Regions from separate parts of the Microcoleus sp. bin38.metabat.b11b12b14.051 genome, predicted to be linked through region 3. Evidence: riboswitches for the same ligand, from Rfam matches in the RefSeq annotation. Region 3 holds a riboswitch; each other region holds the start of a gene.

Region 1 (4,214 bases), on a different contig from region 3:
TTGACAGATTCTAGGTTTGTAGTGAGGACTTTAGTCCGCATCCATAGAAGAAGGACTAAAGTCCTGACTACGAACCTTGACAGATTCTAGGTTTGTAGTGAGGACTTTAGTCCGCATCCATAGAAGAAGGACTAAAGTCCTCACTACGAACCTTGACAGATTCTAGGTTTGTAGTGAGGACTTTAGTCCGCATCCATAGAAGAAGGACTAAAGTCCTCACTACGAACCTTTGTAGGTATGACTAATGACTCCGCATAATTAATTGCCAATTATAGCTGCAATTCGATCGCGCTCCAACTCTCTACCAATAATCACCAGCTTGGTTTGGCGGAGTTCCGAAGGTTGCCAAGGGCGATCGTAAAAACATTCTATACGATCGCCCACACCTTGCAACACCATCCGCATCGGTTTGTTGGGAACCGCCACAAACCCCTTAATCCGATAAATTTCTTCCTTCTGCATCAAGGATTGCAGCTTTTTCACCAAAGCTTCCGGTTCAAATTCGCGATCGGCAATAAAGAAAGTCGAGTTAATATCATCATCGTGCTCGTGTTCCTCTTCCGTGTCGTGGTGACTCGGGCGGGACTCCAAATCATCCTCAACCGCCGCATTAAATCCCAACAGCACATCGGGGTTAATTTCGCCACCCTTGCAAGGCACAATTTTCACACTCGGGCGCAACTCTTGCTGCAACCAGGTTTGAACTTTCTGGTGAGTTTCGGCATCTACGCGATCGACCTTCGTCAACAGTACCATATCGGCACAGGCCAACTGATCTTCAAACAATTCCTCGATCGGCGTTTCGTGATCCAAACTATCATCAGCCTCTCGCTGCGCCATCAAAGCATCGATATCGCCAACAAAAGTACCGCTAGCCACAGCCTCGCAATCAACAACCGCCACCACACCGTCAACAGTAGCGCCCGTGCGAATTTCCGGCCAGCGAAAAGCTTGAATCAAAGGCTTAGGAAGAGCCAGGCCCGAAGTCTCGATTAAGATACAATCAATTTGGTCTTTGCGCTTCAACAATTCCTGCATCGTCGGCAAAAATTCCTCTTGAACAGTGCAGCAAAGACAACCGTTTGTTAATTCTACAATATTGCTGGTGACAGTTTCTTCGTCATCGCAAACTTGGCAATCGCGCAGCAATTCACCGTCAATACCGATTTCGCCAAATTCATTAACCAAAACAGCAATGCGGCGGCCTTGATTGTTTTGCAACAAATGGCGAATTAAGGTAGTTTTGCCACTACCGAGAAAACCAGTAATAACTGTAACAGGAATCTTGTGCATTAAATTTTTTCTCAGGTTTAAATGTATGGTGTGCAACGCACACCATTCTTCAGTCCGCGGAGGCGGACTTTGTGTGTGTAGCAGCGGTTTCAACCGCCGACTCTGATCTTTGAATGTATGGTGTGCAAAGCACACCATTCTTCAGTCCGCGGAGGCGGACTTTGTGTGTGTAGCAGCGGTTTCAACCGCCGACTCTAATCTCTGATCTTTACTCTTCAGTCCGCGGAGGCGGACTTCGTTTGTGTAGCAGCGGTTTCAACCGCCGACTCTGATCTTTGTTTGACAAGAAGCGGTTTCAACCGCCGACTCTGATCTTTGTGTGTGTAGCAGCGGTTTCAACCGCCGACTCTTCTAAATGCACTCTCCTAAATGCACAACTCAACTCTAATTTCCCAGCGGCGGAATCTTCGCCAAAACGCCTTTCTTCAAAGCTTGAGGACGCTCAGCCCAAGGCAACAAACCATCCGGTTTAGCATAGTATTGACTCGCACATTCCAGTACAGCCTCGACGCTTTCCGGCTCATTCGCAGGCAAATCACCAAACAAATAAGTATACTTTCCAGCAGCAGCAAAAGACACGGCACAAGAGTGACTGCAAGCACTCATGCACTCAACTTCCCGAATATCAAATTTTTCTGAAAACTCCCAATCTTGAGCGAGTTTCAATAAATCTTCCATGAATTGTTGGCCGCCGCTTTTACCTTCGCGCTTGCCGTCTTTCCAAACACTAGCGCAAGCAGTGCAAACTAAAAGACAGTGTTTTGTGCGTACAGCCGTGTTAGTTCCATTCATCATCCATACCTCGTAGATGCGTTCAAAAGTGAGTTAGATATCGGCGGGCATTCTGACTTTAGAGGTGAAGGACTAAAGTCCTTACTACAAACCTCATTACAGTTGCGGGACAGCGCCGGACTTGCACCGAACTTTCCCCGTTTCCTCTGGCGGCTGCTCCCCGCTAGAACCGATCGCGAATTCAAATCCTACCACACTTGCCGCCCTTTGCCAAAAAAGTTATCTTGGTAATGGCGATTTTTAATATCTAGCTACATAAATTAACTCGGTTCGTAGTAAGGACTTTAGTCCTCTGATATTTCTGCGGACTGAAGTCCTTACTACGAACCTTATGAGCACTTTTCCCGACTTTTCTACACAGGGCTATCAAGTAACCCGCGAACTTGGATACAACAGTTTGGGCGGCCGCGTTACCTATTTTTAGGGAACTGGTATTAGCTTTTAGTTACATCCAGATTGCTTGAGCAACTGTACTGCGGATTCGCTTTAAATTTTCCATACCTATCTCTTTAAGCTTTAACAAAGACTCGTCGCTGGCTTCTACTAATTCTGACACCGTGAGGTATCCAGCAGCTTTCAATATATCAATTTTGCGCTCCGTGAGTCCATAAGGATATACGTGAGATTTTTTTAATTTGCTAATATCTTCCCTTAATATTAGCATTTCACCATGCTCAGGTAATTCAGGCAATTGAATTTTAAACAACTCACTTGTTTTGTGTAATTCTAAAGGCTCATTTCTCTCATTTTTTTCATTTAACCACCTAGTATAAATTTCATTGGTGACCCGAGCGCCACGAGTCTTTTCCAGCAATGTGCATAGATTCAAGCTATATCTTGTTCCTCGTCCTCTCGATTTCATTGCCCGTGAAACATCTCGAATTGAAATAAATCCAGTATATTCAAGTAGTTCTAACGGCTTTGATAGACGTTGTGCAATTTCTCTTAAAATAAGTACATTCTGCTTATTTTGCTTGCCAGCATCCTGAAATATTGATTCTGCAATCTCGGTTGCAGGATCGATCATTAGTGCATATATACCAAGTTTTGGCTTAAGCTCTTCAATCAATGGCCAATAGTAGTTACGGGCCAGGTAGATCAGTGTCTTTGTGATATTGGCGTAATTGATCTTACGTTTCTTACAGTTGTCAGACAGATTATTCCATGCAAATATAAATCCTCTCATATTTCCAAGTACAGCCCTTCCCATAAACCCCGCAACATTTTCTAAAGCAAATTGACCAGAGAAAGACTCTTCAGGAAGTCGCTCAGAAAACCTTTTTCTAATTATCTCGGCAAAGTTGGTATTATAGTCTTCTAGTTCATCATTTCTTGAAATATCGATCACCGTAGCATCATTATATACATCAAACCTTGTTCCAAAATTAGTAACTCCAGGGTAAATAGCAGCTTTACACGATATTACACTGCTCGATAAAGTCCGAAATATATCGAAAAACTCATGTAGCGGAGCTTCCCGACCAATGTGAGCCGCGTCATCAAATAAAATAACTATTCTTTTCCCAGATGCACTCGATAAACTAGATAATTCTCTCTGAAGTGATGTGATGTTTGGCAAAGCCTCAAACTCAGAGAGATTAGCTGCTTTAATAATTGTCCTATTTACGGCATCAATTATTAGCTGACTTAACATTTTTTCATACTTCTCACCTTCACTTCTGAGTAATTCAAGATGACGAAGACTGATGTATATGCCAAATGTAGAGCTTAGATTATTTTCAGGATACATTCTTCTTGATGCTTCTATCATAAGCGCACTTTTTCCGCTACCACGTGCCCCTTTTAATAAGACTGGGCCATGAGCAATCAAATTAGAAATAAAGCGCTGCTCTTGTTTTGAGAAATAATGCAGTTTCTCAAACTCTTCAGGCGAACAATCTTCTGCGGCTAAGATCAGCGATGTATTTTCATAAATAGTATTAACCATTAGAAAACTCCCATTTCTTGAATTTCTTGATAAGCTGCGATTGCTTCTGGAATATCGAGTTTATTTAGTGCATGACTGACAACAGAAACAATTAGTCCAAGGGTAGCGATATTACGAACAGTTTTCTCAATCAGCCGTCTAGTTGTTTCTCGATCCAAGGCTGAACTTAAAGGAATCACCA
Region 2 (4,214 bases), on a different contig from region 3:
TTGAGTTTTTGGGCAGCATCTAATGCTTTTTGATACTGAATTATGGCAGCATCAAAGTCTCCAGTTTGTTCTAATCTAGCTCCCTCAATCCAAGGATCGTTGATTTCATTTTCAAAGGGGCAATCTATCGTTAATTTACAACTTTCTGCTCTAGCTACACTAGACAAAGGTATCAACAATATAGCCAAAGTTCCAATCATAACCATTAAGTGTTTCAACATACTAGACTTGTTTTAGAAGCATTTTGCCGTTTTACAATAGTAAATGCACCAGATGACAGTAGAGAATATACCAAGGAAACATCCAGGAATTAAGTGTTAATCAGAAACCCAAAATACAAAAGAGAATAGTTTTACTCCTATTTGAATCTCTGAATAATGCTCTTGCCTCCTTCTCTGGCACTCTTCTCTAATGCCTTCTTTTGTGCATCTTTAAAATCCATATTCACCCGTCTTTTTTCAATCAGTTCCGCTAACAAACTGCCGTTTTTAAGTCCGAAAATAAAGGTTTGACCGCTATGAAAAAAACGAATAGCGTAAACCTTGCCAGTTTCTGTAAACCAGTATCCCATGCCATCGCCCACTTCTATGTTGGCTTCTGAGGCTGAGACAATTCTGGTTTTACCATTTCCTTGATTCACGGTACAGATGCGATAGCGAACGGATTTTTCTGTTTTCAGCTTTTCGTTGCAGGGCTGTTTTTCGATTTTTTCAAAGTTTCTATGAAAACTCTCGCCTAGTTCCGCAGGAGAAAATATAGCAGGCTCAATTGTGGCTTCTGCGATCGCCTGTTGTTTGGTGTGCGCTGTATTAGGTGAAATAGCGATCGGTTGGGCGATCGCACTAGGTACAGTTGAGGCGATCGCTACCAGCAAAGATCCTAATGTCAGTAGGCGGAGCATTTTTAATCTTGATAAATTTACATTGACATGATATAATATTTTGATTATTTTAGGATAGTTTTCAATATTTTTATAGGTCTGTGAACGAGATTGCTCTGCAAAGCTTTAAAGCAGAATACCAAGACTTACAAGCAGCCCAAAACCACTAGAGAAGAACTATAGCCTGCTTGAGATTTCTGGATTACCGCAGTTTTTTCGTGAAAGTCGATCGCCCATACAGCCGGCAAATAACCAGTTTTCGGGAGTCGCCACAGTTTGCAAAGTGCGATCGAAAGGGTAGTTGAACCCGGAAGATAGTCATTGCGGGCGCTGGTGACAGGTTTCACAGTCTTTTCTGCAAACAAACCAGAAATGTGATAACCTCATACAAGTGCAAAAATCGGTTCCAACAAAAAATAACCGTTGGAAGAGACGGGGAAAGTCCGGCGTAAGTCCGGCGCTGTCCCGCAACTGTGATGAGATTTTACAGTCTCTTAGTCAGAAGGCCCGCCGATATTGCAAATCTGTTCTTTTTCGTCTACGAGGTATAGATGATAGTTGATTTAGCATTTTTACAATTGACGTACTATGGCGAGAAATTGGAATGAAGAACGCCATTAAAAAGTCAGACTTTGTGCTAGCTCCTTACATAAAAAGCAACAATTTTAAAGCTAGTTGCCAAATACTTAATACAGTAATTCCCTATCTATTTTTATGGTTTTTAGCATTTAAAGCTACTGCCCTTTCTGTATGGCTGCTGCCGCCGATTCTGGTCTTGATGACACTGTTTTCAGGACGGTGTTTCTCCTTGATGCACGATTGTGGGCACTATTCTTTGTTTAGTTCCAAAAAAGTCAATCGCACCGTGGGTTTTCTGCTCGGTATCATCAATGCAATTCCTCAGTATCCCTGGTCTAGGGGACACGCTTACCATCACAAAAATAATGGTAATTGGGATATGTATCGAGGCCCTTCGGCATTGACTACTACCGAAAAATTTGCGGCGCTCAGTACATTCAATCAAAAAATATATCAGGTGCTGAGACATCCGTTGATGCTGTTTCCTGGTGGTTTTTTCTACCTAATTATCAAACCAAGACTCGCGCTAATCTTGGGAATTGCTGGTTTTATCCGACATACTTTTGATTGTCTAAGTCAAGATTTGGGCATGGGTTTATCGAGAATCATTGCTTCTTATAAATCTAAACATTGGTATACGACGGCTGAGTTTTGGGATTTACTATTCAACAATATTTGTGTTGTTGGTAGCTGGCTGTATCTGGGTAACTTACTTGGGGTTGGGTTTTTCTGGAGTGTTTACTCAATTGTGATGACTTGCTCAGCGGCGATATTTATCTGTATCTTCTTTGTGCAGCATAACTTTGAGGGTTCCTACGCTCACAAAACAGAGGGCTGGGACTATCTGCTGGGCGCGATCGAAGGTAGTAGTTATCTGAAATTACCCAGAATTCTCAATTGGTTTTCGGCTGATATTGCTTATCACAATATTCATCATCTCTCTGAGCGCATCCCTAATTACAATCTTCGGGCGTGTCACAATGCTAATCTGCACCTGCTTGGTAATTCAAAAATCCTGACTATTTGGGAGATTCCTGATTGTTTCAAGTTCATTCTTTGGGATGCCGATTCTGATAGCTTGCAATCGATCGCATTATTTAGAGAAAAAGCAGAAACTCAATTAGTTAATGTAGAACACATGGCGGTTGAAACCGCTTCTATACAGACAAAACCCGCGACTCGACTTCGCTCGCCGAACACCTCCGCGGGTTGAATAACGAGCACTGAAAATTATGTTTTATGCTTCAGTCCGCGGAGGGGTTCGCTATCGCTTGTCGAAGTGCAGGCATCGTTTGACTTGACTTTCTGGCGGTTGAAACCGCTGTCTTATCTTATAATCGTTCAATTGCCAGATTTTTTTGGAATTTCAGTCTGTATTCAGCTTTGAAGAGAAGGTAAAAAATGAATTTATTTGTTGTTGTATTTGGAGTTTTGTTTGCACTGCTGGCGATCGCCCTTTTGATCTATTTAATCACAGCTCGCCCTTATCAATCATCCGACTCCGTGGCCAATTCCTACGACGAATGGACGGAAGACGGCATTTTAGAGTTTTATTGGGGCGAACACATCCATTTAGGCCATTATGGTTCCCCGCCACAACGGAAAGATTTCCTCGCCGCCAAATCGGATTTTGTGCATGAAATGGTGCGCTGGGGCGGCTTGGATCGATTACCTGCTGGTACTACAGTCTTAGATGTGGGCTGTGGAATTGGCGGTAGCAGCCGGATTCTGGCCCAGGATTATCGGTTTGCTGTCACAGGGATTACCATCAGCCCGCAGCAAGTTAAACGCGCCCAAGAATTAACTCCCCCCGATCTCGATTTACAGTTTCGGGTGGATGATGCGATGGCGCTGTCGTTTCCAGATGCGAGTTTTGATGTGGTTTGGTCGATCGAAGCTGGCCCACATATGCCAGATAAAGCCGTCTTCGCGAAAGAGTTGATGAGAGTCGTAAAGCCCGGTGGTGTGCTAGTTGTGGCCGATTGGAATCAAAGGGACGATCGCCAAATCCCGCTCAATTTCTGGGAGAAACCGGTAATGCAACAACTGCTGGATCAATGGTCGCATCCGGCTTTTTCAAGCATCGAGGGCTTTTCAGAACTTTTAGAAGCAACAGGGTTTGTGGAGGGCGCTGTAACTACCGGAGATTGGACGAATGAAACCCTTCCTTCCTGGATAGATTCTATCTGGCAAGGTATAGTTAGACCGGCCGGATTAGTGCGTTTTGGTGTATCGGGTTTCATCAAGTCTCTGCGAGAAGTACCGACTCTTTTACTAATGCGTTTAGCATTTGGTGCGGGGCTTTGTAGGTTTGGAATGTTCCGCGCCATCCGAGCAAATTCGCCCGCAGATTTAACAGCAGCAAGTTCTACTAAAACAATGACTGGTGTTTAGCGAGTGCCTGAAAAATCAAAAACTGTCCGAAGTCTTGGCAATACTTTGGACAGTTTTTGGCATTGGTCGAGTACCAGAAACCCAGACTTGCTGTATAGTGGACTATTTTTTATTTCATTTAAGTCCAGCGCTAAGTTTCAAAAAATGCGTTAAAAATGGTAGGACAAGCCAAGTAAGGCTTACAGGGCGTTAAAAAACAGTCCGGACTATTGAGAAGGTATAATGTATGCAGTCTTATAGTTAACTTTAAACAAATAGATTGCTATGACAGATAATTTTCAAAATGATGTCACTAAGGCTGTTAACTGCCAAGTAAATCTTGGTGAATCTGTTTTAGAGGCATATATGCTTCTAAGTAGTG
Region 3 (4,214 bases):
AGGGAGTCCGCACTACCAACGTGGATGCGGACTTGCTTTGCTGAGTGCTCCCGCTGGATATTATGCAATGGCGTCGGCACCTACAAGAGTCTCGAATTGTGCTAATAGCGTTCCATCAGTATTGTTGTTAACTCCAAAAATTTTAGGTAATTGATTTGTTTGGGCGAGAACTTGTCTCACTTCTCGGTTAGATATATCTGCTAGATTTTTGTTATTTAAAATAGCATTAACGGCGGCGATACCGATACCTTGACCAACTGCGGCGTTGAATTCTACAATTCTGCCGACAGAACACGCAAACCCTTCAAATCCAGAGCAGGGACTGACAACTGCCAGGTTAGGAATGTTTTTTATCAATGCGTGGCGGATGCCAATATTGAAGGTTGGCTGTTTGAAACTCAGGCTTTTAAACCACCCCAGACTGTTTGCTTTATCGCCAAGGCTCGGAATGCCTCCCCGAACATCAAAATGATAGCTAAATGTGCCGAGTGCCTCATTAGCAGGTACGCCACCAAGCAGCATTTGTGCGCCGGTTAAAGGTTCTACAACTCCCGTCACGTTCCCGGCGTGTCTGATATAAAGTTCTGAGGCAGAAGTAACAGAAGTAGCTCCCAAACTCTTCAGCCAAGTTGCTACAGATAGCATCTCTCTTTGCATATTAGCTGTGGGTTTGCTGCCGCTTCTGGCTAAGGCTTCTGCTTCGCTGCCGGTGACTGCAAATAACAGCGCGTTCCACGACAGTCTATCATCGGGAAGTATGGCGATATTTCCCTCATCTAAAATTATGCCGGTTTCAGGAAAAGATAGCTTTCTGCCTCTAAACGAGTGGTATGCTACAGACAGTGCGGGCGATCGCACATCGATGTAATCGTTCCCCGCCCACAGAGTTTTGAGGTTTCCTCTGGTGTCGATCATTTCCTGGCGCAGTTGTTCTGCTAGTTTGGCATCTTTACCCGCAGCGGCTAGCAAAAATTTTTGAGCCTCGGAATCAGCAAGGTTTGTGAAGCGTTTTAGATAAAGGTAATCGAGTTCTTTCAGTCTTCTGACACTGAGTCCTTGGGTTTCAAAAACTAGGGTGACAGGAAGTTCTGAGTTAGGCAAACCAAAGGTTTCAAATCCATTCAGCTTTCGCACACCTGCCGCTTGAGCTAATTCGCCATTGACAGTGGCATCAATAAATTGTTTGGCTGCATAAACTGTCCCTGTCGAGGTAATTATGCTAGAAATTTTTTTGCCTTCTTTATTAACTGATTTAATTTCTACTTTGCTGAGGATTGCGACTCCTGCTTGTACCAGCATTGCTTTCAGCGCTGGACTGGCTTTGCGGGGGTCAAGGGCGATCGCGCTGACACCGGATTTTTGCAGGAGTTCTTGATAGATTGTCGGCGGTGAACCGAAGGTATCTAAATTTAAAGATTGTTGCAGTTGTTGACTGATTTGACTTCTATCTAAATAAGCGAGTCCACCTCTGACTAAATGCCCGCCAATTCCTTCTTGCAAGCTTCCTTTAGACATCAGCAAAACTCGCGGATAAAGGTTTGTCCGGCGGCGGTATTCTCGGGCGGCTGAGATAACGGCTAGAACTCCTGGAACTTCATCACCAAAGCAAATGATGTCGTAAGAACGCAAATTCATTAGCATTATTTAATTACCTCTGGCGATCGCCATTTTTGCGATAGGACGCAATTCCTCCCGAGAAAACCGTTTTACTCCTAAACTCAAGAAGGCATCAGGCACAATAGCAGGTTTTTTTGGGTGATGGTAAAGACCCATATCTATGCCAAAAAACCAGTCCATGCGTTCTGCCCAAAGTATGAGCAATATTGCTTTTAGCAATCCTGGAATTAATTCTTGAAGTTCGTTATCCACTGGTGTTTCGTCTGAGTCTGGTAGTTCGTCGGCTGAGGGCCAGTGCTTCGGAAAGTTGTAATCTAACATGGTGGTTGTCCTCAAAACTCATTGATATTATAGCATTGAGTTGTTTAGCTATAATTTTGAATTGTGTGAAGATTTTAACGAACCTCGAAGGCGCGAAGGACGCGAAGGAAGAGAAGGAAGAAGATAGGCGATATTGAGTTATTTAATCTGAAATAATTTTTGTAAAATATCGGTTGAGAGTTGCGCGATCGACTAAACTATATCTAACCAGTCGGTTCTAATGGGGAACAGCCGTTAGAGGAAAGGGGGAAAGTTCGGTGCAAGTCCGGCGCTGTCCCGCAACTGTAATGAAAGTCTTGTTGCTTTCTGAGTCAGGATGCCCGCCGATGCGTTAGTTTAGATTGTCTCATCTGCGAGGTTCAGTGTGAAGGCCAGAAATCGGAAATTGGTCAGCTTGGGATTGATGGCTGGCTTGAGTTGTTATCTTGTCCTAGCATCGGCAACACCGGCCGCAGCTATGCACATTTCGGAAGGTTTTTTGCCGGTGCAATGGGCGGCGTTTTGGTGGATGGTGGCGCTGCCTTTTTTTGTATTCGGTTTGCGATCGATCGCCCAAATTACCAAAGAACACCCGGAACTTAAATTATTACTTGCTTTGGCGGGTGCGTTTACTTTTGTGCTTTCTGCGTTGAAAATTCCTTCGGTAACGGGGAGTTGCTCTCACCCAACGGGTACAGGTTTGGGTGCAATTTTGTTCGGCCCTTCGGTGATGGCTGTATTGGGGGCTTTAGTGCTGTTGTTTCAAACATTACTGCTAGCCCACGGCGGCTTGACAACGTTGGGCGCTAATATGTTTTCGATGGCGATTGTCGGGCCTTTTGCTGCATATTTTATCTATCGATTGCTGTTGCGAACTGGCAGTCAGCGGGCGGCAATTTTTGGTGCGGCGGCTTTGGCAGATTTGCTGACTTATCTGACGACTTCGATACAATTAGCGTTAGCTTTTCCGGCAGCAACTGGCGGTTTTATGACTTCATTTCTCAAGTTTGCTGGCATCTTTGCAATTACTCAAGTTCCTCTGGCGATCGCTGAGGGATTGCTGACTGTATTGGTCTGGAATTGGCTACATTCTTACGGAAAGCCGGAGTTGGAAACTTTGAAATTATTGAGACAGGAGTCATAAATTGTGAATCAAAAACCTACCAAAAATCAGCAAGCTACTTCGCAACAAAATTGGCTGTTAGCGGTTGCAGTGATTGTTCTGGCAGCATTTCCTCTTATTTTTGTCCGGGGTGAATACGGCGGTACGGATGACCAAGCTAAGAAAGCAATTACCGAAATTCAACCGGGTTATAAACCTTGGTTCAATCACTTATTTGAGCCTGCTAGCAGCGAAATCTCCAGTCTATTGTTTGCGTCTCAAGCAGCGATGGGGGCGGGCGTAGTTGGCTACGTGATTGGGTTGTATAAAGGCCGATCGCAATCTGGGCAACAATCTGACAAGAAATCCTCGGAATGAACCATCAGATTGATAGTCTGGCTTATACAAATCGCTTACGGGGGTTGCCGCCAGCTCACAAACTATCATTTGCGATCGCCCTATTAATCCTGTCTCTAGTTTCCCATGTCGCGGTGCAGTTGTCGATCGCCCTTTGGTTGACAATCTGGATCGTTGTTTATGCAGGAATTCCCGCGAAACTCTATCTGCGCTTGCTGTTGCTACCGCTGATGTTTTTGCTGACGAGTGTGCCGGCGTTGGCGATTGGTGCGGTTGCGGGCGATCGAATTCCGACAATTCAATGGGATATTTGGGAAGGTTGGGGGATTAACATCGGCAGTTTTTATCTGTATGTGAGTCGTATTGGCATATATCAGGTGAGTTTATTGTTAGCGCGCGCGATCGCATCCACAAGCTGTATGTACTTCATCCTGTTGACAGTCCCATTTACCGAAATCTTGCAAATCCTCCGCAAACTAAGGTGTCCAGAGTTAGTCACAGAACTGCTATTACTAATGTATCGCTTTATTTTTAGCTTATTGGCGATCGCAGATGAAATTTGGATCGCCCAAAACTCCCGATGTGGCTATCGCACTTGGAAATTAGGAATGCACAGTTTAGGCATTTTAATCGGGCAATTATTGCAACGAACATTAGTAAACTACCGTCAAGTTTCCCTTAGTTTAGCCTCGCGTGGCTTCAACGGAGAATTGCGCGTTTGGAATTCCAACCCTTACAAACCTTCGCGCAGATACACATTTGAAGCTGTATTTGGCTGCACGGTTTTAACCCTGTTAAGTATTGTCAGGATACCCGGCGGTTGAAACCGCGGCGACAC
Region 4 (4,214 bases), on a different contig from region 3:
TAACGATCGGGCGATCGGGCTCAATCCCAAAAGTCCGTCTTCCCCAATTCCCACCACCGAAAGCCATTTCTGCATTGCGCCCTGACTGCTAATTACTACTTATCAATTTTCAATAATAATCTGGGATTGCTATTTTATTGAGAAACACTCTGACTTGAATTGTATAAATCTTTGATTGATACATCTAACGCAAATGAATCGTCAAAAACAATCAACCCTGATTATCTACGGAATTGCACTTACACAATCATTAGGATTAATGAGTTGTACAGCATTACCTAACTTCAATCCGCTTAAGATTGGCGAGCATAAAGCTACCCCTTGCCTCGATTACAAATTTGAAAATGTCAACCCTTTAATTGTAGGTAAAACGACTAAAATAAAAATAGGAGAACGCAGTGATTCTGATTGTATCGTATCAGCGTTTGCCCGTTCCGATAAATCTTGGGTATGGTTGTCTAAAAATCCAGGAATTATCACAATTGTTCCAGATGGAACTGTAACTGGAATTGCACCGGGAAAGTTTGTTGTGTTGGCTAAAAAAGGTAAAGAAACACTCCAGATGTCCGGTACTGTTTATCCGCAAGATTGGAATGTTCGGATTCAACCGGAAGTGGCAACAGTGCGCGTGGGCGATCGCATTACCTTTGCAATGATAGCTTCTGATTCAACTGGTAAATTACTTCCCCCGATATCTTGCAGCTTTCGGACTCCAGACTATCAACAATATGAGCCTAATGTACCCCGCAGACCTGACAATCCGACACCTTTGCTCGATCGCTCTTTTTACCACATGGGCGCAGAACCTGGCACATTTCGAGCGCTACGCCCCGGAAACATTACGATTACAGGCAAAATGGGCGATCGCCAAAAAGAAGCAAAATTAACTATCAAATAAAATCAGCGTTGTTATTTTATGAATCTTCGCAACCAAATAATTGTGACATTTACTGTTTATCCACTGCTCGTATATGTGATAGCATATGGGATGGTTTGGATTAGCCCATATTGGTACGACGGCAAACCAGACCTAGAATATATCCCAGTCTCAGAACGTTGGTCATTTGCTCTCATTGTATGGTGGTTTTTGCAGTCTTGGTGTTTGCCATTACTCTTTGGTGCAATAGGGTTAATTTTATATTTGGACAAACGAAAAAATCCACCACACAGCTAGAATAGGTGAAAAATCTATCAGATGTTTATTAGACCTTTTGCAAAAATACCTGGGACGGGCAAGATGCCCATCCCACAAAAATTTTTTCTCTTGTGGGATGGGCATCTTGCACGTCCGAAAATTTGATTAAAAGGATTTTTGCAAGAGGTCTATTGTACAGTCCTGGACGAAAAAAACGTATTTCTGTCACTGCGAGGCTGAGGTAGAAATCTCAAAGCTTTGCTACACCTGGAATATTCCTCTGTACTGGCGAGATCCTATTAGCAACTATACAAAATAACCAGCCATTTGTTAAGAAATTTAATATTTTTCGCTGCGGGCGATCGACTTATGATACATTTCTGAAACCTGAAAGCGGGAAAGTCCGGTGCAATTCCGGCGCTGTGCCGCAACTGTGAAAGTCAGAATGCCGATTTCAGGGCGCTTTTGGCACGTTTACCAGAAAAAATTGGTTTAAAGCCTCTCTTTTGTAGGGAGAAATTAAAATCAGATTATTGATGACTCCAATCGTCTCCCTGACCTGGAGAGGTCGCACTCATCTGTCAACTGTCAACTGTCAACTGTCAACTAAATTGTAAGTTCCCTGCGTCGCACGGGGAAGGAGATTATTTGTTAGCTTTGACTGATTTACCGACTTGTCCGGGCTTATTTTACGGTTCCCAAGCCCGAGACGGAGTTTTATCGAGGATGCGGATTCCGGGGGGAATTTTAAATGTACAGCAGTGTTGGTCGATCGCCAATTTGATCGATCGCTACAGTACCGGCTCTTTGCAAGTCACAAATCGGGCAAATTTGCAAATCCGAGAATTGCACTCAGAAATTCCCCCGTCGGTTTGGCGCGAGTTACAGGAATTGGGATTAGCATCTCGCCGCGTTGAAGTTGACCCAATTCGCAATATAATGGCAAGCCCAACAGCAGGAATCGATCGCCAACAGTTAGTTGATACTCGCCCGCTGGTTGCAGCTTGGGATGATTATTTGCAAACTCATCCCGAATTATCGGAACTTTCCGCTAAATTCAGTATTGGCTTTGACGGCGGCGAAACAGTTTCGATCCGCAATCTACGGAACGATATCTTATTAGTAGCAGAAAGAATCTCGACCAAATCCGAAATAGTTTTTCGGCTGTACTTGAACGGCGATACAGGAATTATCATCGAAGAATCGCAATGTATTGCAGTATTAGCAGCCCTAACTAACGTATATCTTGAATATACCAAATATCAGCCTCGAATTAATGGCAAAAAACCGCGCTTACGTCATCTACTCGCTGATTGGGACGCTGAAATTTACCTAGAAAAAGTAGAGCAAAACTTACCGTTTGCATTCCGGCGAAGGTCGATCGATCTTTCAGAAAGAGACATCTCCCAAAACTCTTGTGGGGTAGGCATCTTGCCTGCCCCTGAGAGGCTTTTGACCGCACATTCAAGAGCGATCGCACGCAACAGCAATCTAGGCATTCACCCCCAACGACAGTCCGATTTCTCCTACATCGGCATTGCACTGCCTCTCGGTAGGCTAGAATCAAAGCAACTGCGAAATTTAGCAAATTTAGCCCAAAATCTAGCCAGCAGCACCCTGAGACTAACGCCGTGGCAAAATCTGGTGATTTCCGACATCCCCAACCCCCAGGTTTCTGAAGTCAAACAGCAAATCGCCGAATTAGGATTGCACTCATCCGCAACTCGCCTAGATTCTTGCTTAATTGCGTGTGCCGGTAGCAGTGGCTGCGCGTCATCCGCGACAGATACTCAAAGTGACGCCCTAGCAATGGTAAGGGATTTAGCCCAAAAACTGACGATCGACCGATCGATCAATATCCATTTCAGCGGCTGCGAAAAGTCCTGCGCCCAACACCAGCCGATTGACATCACCCTAGTAGGAACTCAGATTCAACGAGAAAACCAGACGATCGCAGCTTACAACATTTATGCAGGTAAAAAAGACTTACCCTTTGGACGGCAAATCTTCCCAGCTATCAGTGTACCTGAGATGCCCAGGGCGATCGAGCGAATGTTGCGAGTGTACCAGCAAATGCGAGAACCGGGTGACTCATTCAGTGAATTTTGCGATCGATGGGCGATCGCAAAATTGCAAGAATTTCTTATTCCCAAAAATCAGAATTAAAAAAATATATCCCATTAAAACAGACAAATTGTAATAAATTCCCCTTCTCTTTCTTCCTTCGCGCCTTCGCGATTCATTAAAAAAGCTATTCCACAAATCAAACAAACCACCCATAGCAGTTTCAAATAAAGTTAAGTACAGTCTTTTAATTCCCAATTTCCAATGCCCAATGCCCAATGCCCAATGCCCTGTTTGGCCAATGCCCAATGCCCCACCCTTCGACTTCGCTCAGGGCGAGATGCCCCATGCCCAATGCCCAATGCCCAATGCCCAATGCCCCATGCCCAATTATTTAAATGATTGACTACATCCGAGACGGAACAGAAATATACCAAAAATCCTTCGCCACAATCCGCGCCGAAGCAGACTTGTCAAACCTACCACCAGACTTAGAAACAGTCGCAGTACGACTAATTCACAGTTGCGGAATGATCGATATCGTTAAAGACTTAGCAGCTTCCCCCTTTGCCGCCACCCACGGGCGCCAAGCCCTCGCAGCAGGCGCGCCGATTCTCTGCGACGCCCGCATGATAGCCGAAGGCATCACCCGCAAACGCCTACCCGCCGACAATCCAGTGATTTGCACCCTCTGGCATCCCGAAGTCCCGGAATTGGCGCGGCAAATCGGCAATACTCGATCGGCAGCAGCCCTCGATTTGTGGCTAGATAAGTTAGATGGTGCAGTTGTCGCGATCGGCAATGCCCCGACTGCTTTATTCCGACTGCTAGAAATGTTGGATGCTGGAGCTCCGAAACCGGCGTTAATTCTGGGTTTCCCGGTAGGATTTGTGGGGGCGGCGGAATCCAAAGCTGAACTCGCTGCCAACAGTCGGGGAGTGCCATTTATCGCGCTACACGGGCGGCGCGGTGGCAGTGCGATGGCAACAGCAGCCGTGAATGCGTTAGCTAAAGA

The links. Region 3 has a riboswitch for cobalamin ahead of QZW47_RS04540 (energy-coupling factor ABC transporter permease). Riboswitches for the same ligand answer to the same signal wherever they lie in the genome.
Region 1: it holds a riboswitch for cobalamin, as region 3 does, so the genes downstream of both, QZW47_RS15025 (DUF1636 domain-containing protein) here and QZW47_RS04540 (energy-coupling factor ABC transporter permease) in region 3, are expected to answer to the same signal.
Region 2: it holds a riboswitch for cobalamin, as region 3 does, so the genes downstream of both, QZW47_RS22640 (fatty acid desaturase) here and QZW47_RS04540 (energy-coupling factor ABC transporter permease) in region 3, are expected to answer to the same signal.
Region 4: it holds a riboswitch for cobalamin, as region 3 does, so the genes downstream of both, cobG (precorrin-3B synthase) here and QZW47_RS04540 (energy-coupling factor ABC transporter permease) in region 3, are expected to answer to the same signal.

What each region holds. Positions count from the first base shown of each region.
Region 1 covers NZ_JAAFKD010000012.1:183,654-187,867, reverse strand. The annotation lists gene cobW (cobalamin biosynthesis protein CobW) at 259-1,293, opposite strand; gene QZW47_RS15025 (DUF1636 domain-containing protein) at 1,678-2,088, opposite strand; cobalamin riboswitch at 2,110-2,274, opposite strand; gene QZW47_RS15020 (DNA-directed RNA polymerase subunit alpha C-terminal domain-containing protein) at 2,531-4,033, opposite strand; gene QZW47_RS15015 (hypothetical protein) at 4,033-4,214, opposite strand, start outside.
Region 2 covers NZ_JAAFKD010000025.1:39,669-43,882, reverse strand. The annotation lists gene QZW47_RS22655 (hypothetical protein) at 1-200, opposite strand, end outside; gene QZW47_RS22650 (hypothetical protein) at 359-901, opposite strand; gene QZW47_RS22645 (hypothetical protein) at 1,027-1,227, opposite strand; cobalamin riboswitch at 1,265-1,410, shown strand; gene QZW47_RS22640 (fatty acid desaturase) at 1,485-2,672, shown strand; gene QZW47_RS22635 (methyltransferase domain-containing protein) at 2,861-3,853, shown strand; gene QZW47_RS22630 (hypothetical protein) at 4,118-4,214, shown strand, end outside.
Region 3 covers NZ_JAAFKD010000003.1:21,800-26,013, forward strand. The annotation lists gene QZW47_RS04530 (FAD-dependent oxidoreductase) at 61-1,635, opposite strand; gene QZW47_RS04535 (Uma2 family endonuclease) at 1,645-1,938, opposite strand; cobalamin riboswitch at 2,134-2,281, shown strand; gene QZW47_RS04540 (energy-coupling factor ABC transporter permease) at 2,342-3,061, shown strand; gene QZW47_RS04545 (energy-coupling factor ABC transporter substrate-binding protein) at 3,065-3,397, shown strand; gene cbiQ (cobalt ECF transporter T component CbiQ) at 3,394-4,200, shown strand.
Region 4 covers NZ_JAAFKD010000049.1:22,087-26,300, forward strand. The annotation lists gene cbiE (precorrin-6y C5,15-methyltransferase (decarboxylating) subunit CbiE) at 1-75, opposite strand, end outside; gene QZW47_RS28985 (hypothetical protein) at 260-898, shown strand; adenosylcobalamin-variant (AdoCbl-variant) riboswitch at 1,515-1,622, shown strand; gene cobG (precorrin-3B synthase) at 1,784-3,301, shown strand; gene QZW47_RS28995 (hypothetical protein) at 3,447-3,575, opposite strand; gene QZW47_RS29000 (precorrin-8X methylmutase) at 3,598-4,214, shown strand, end outside.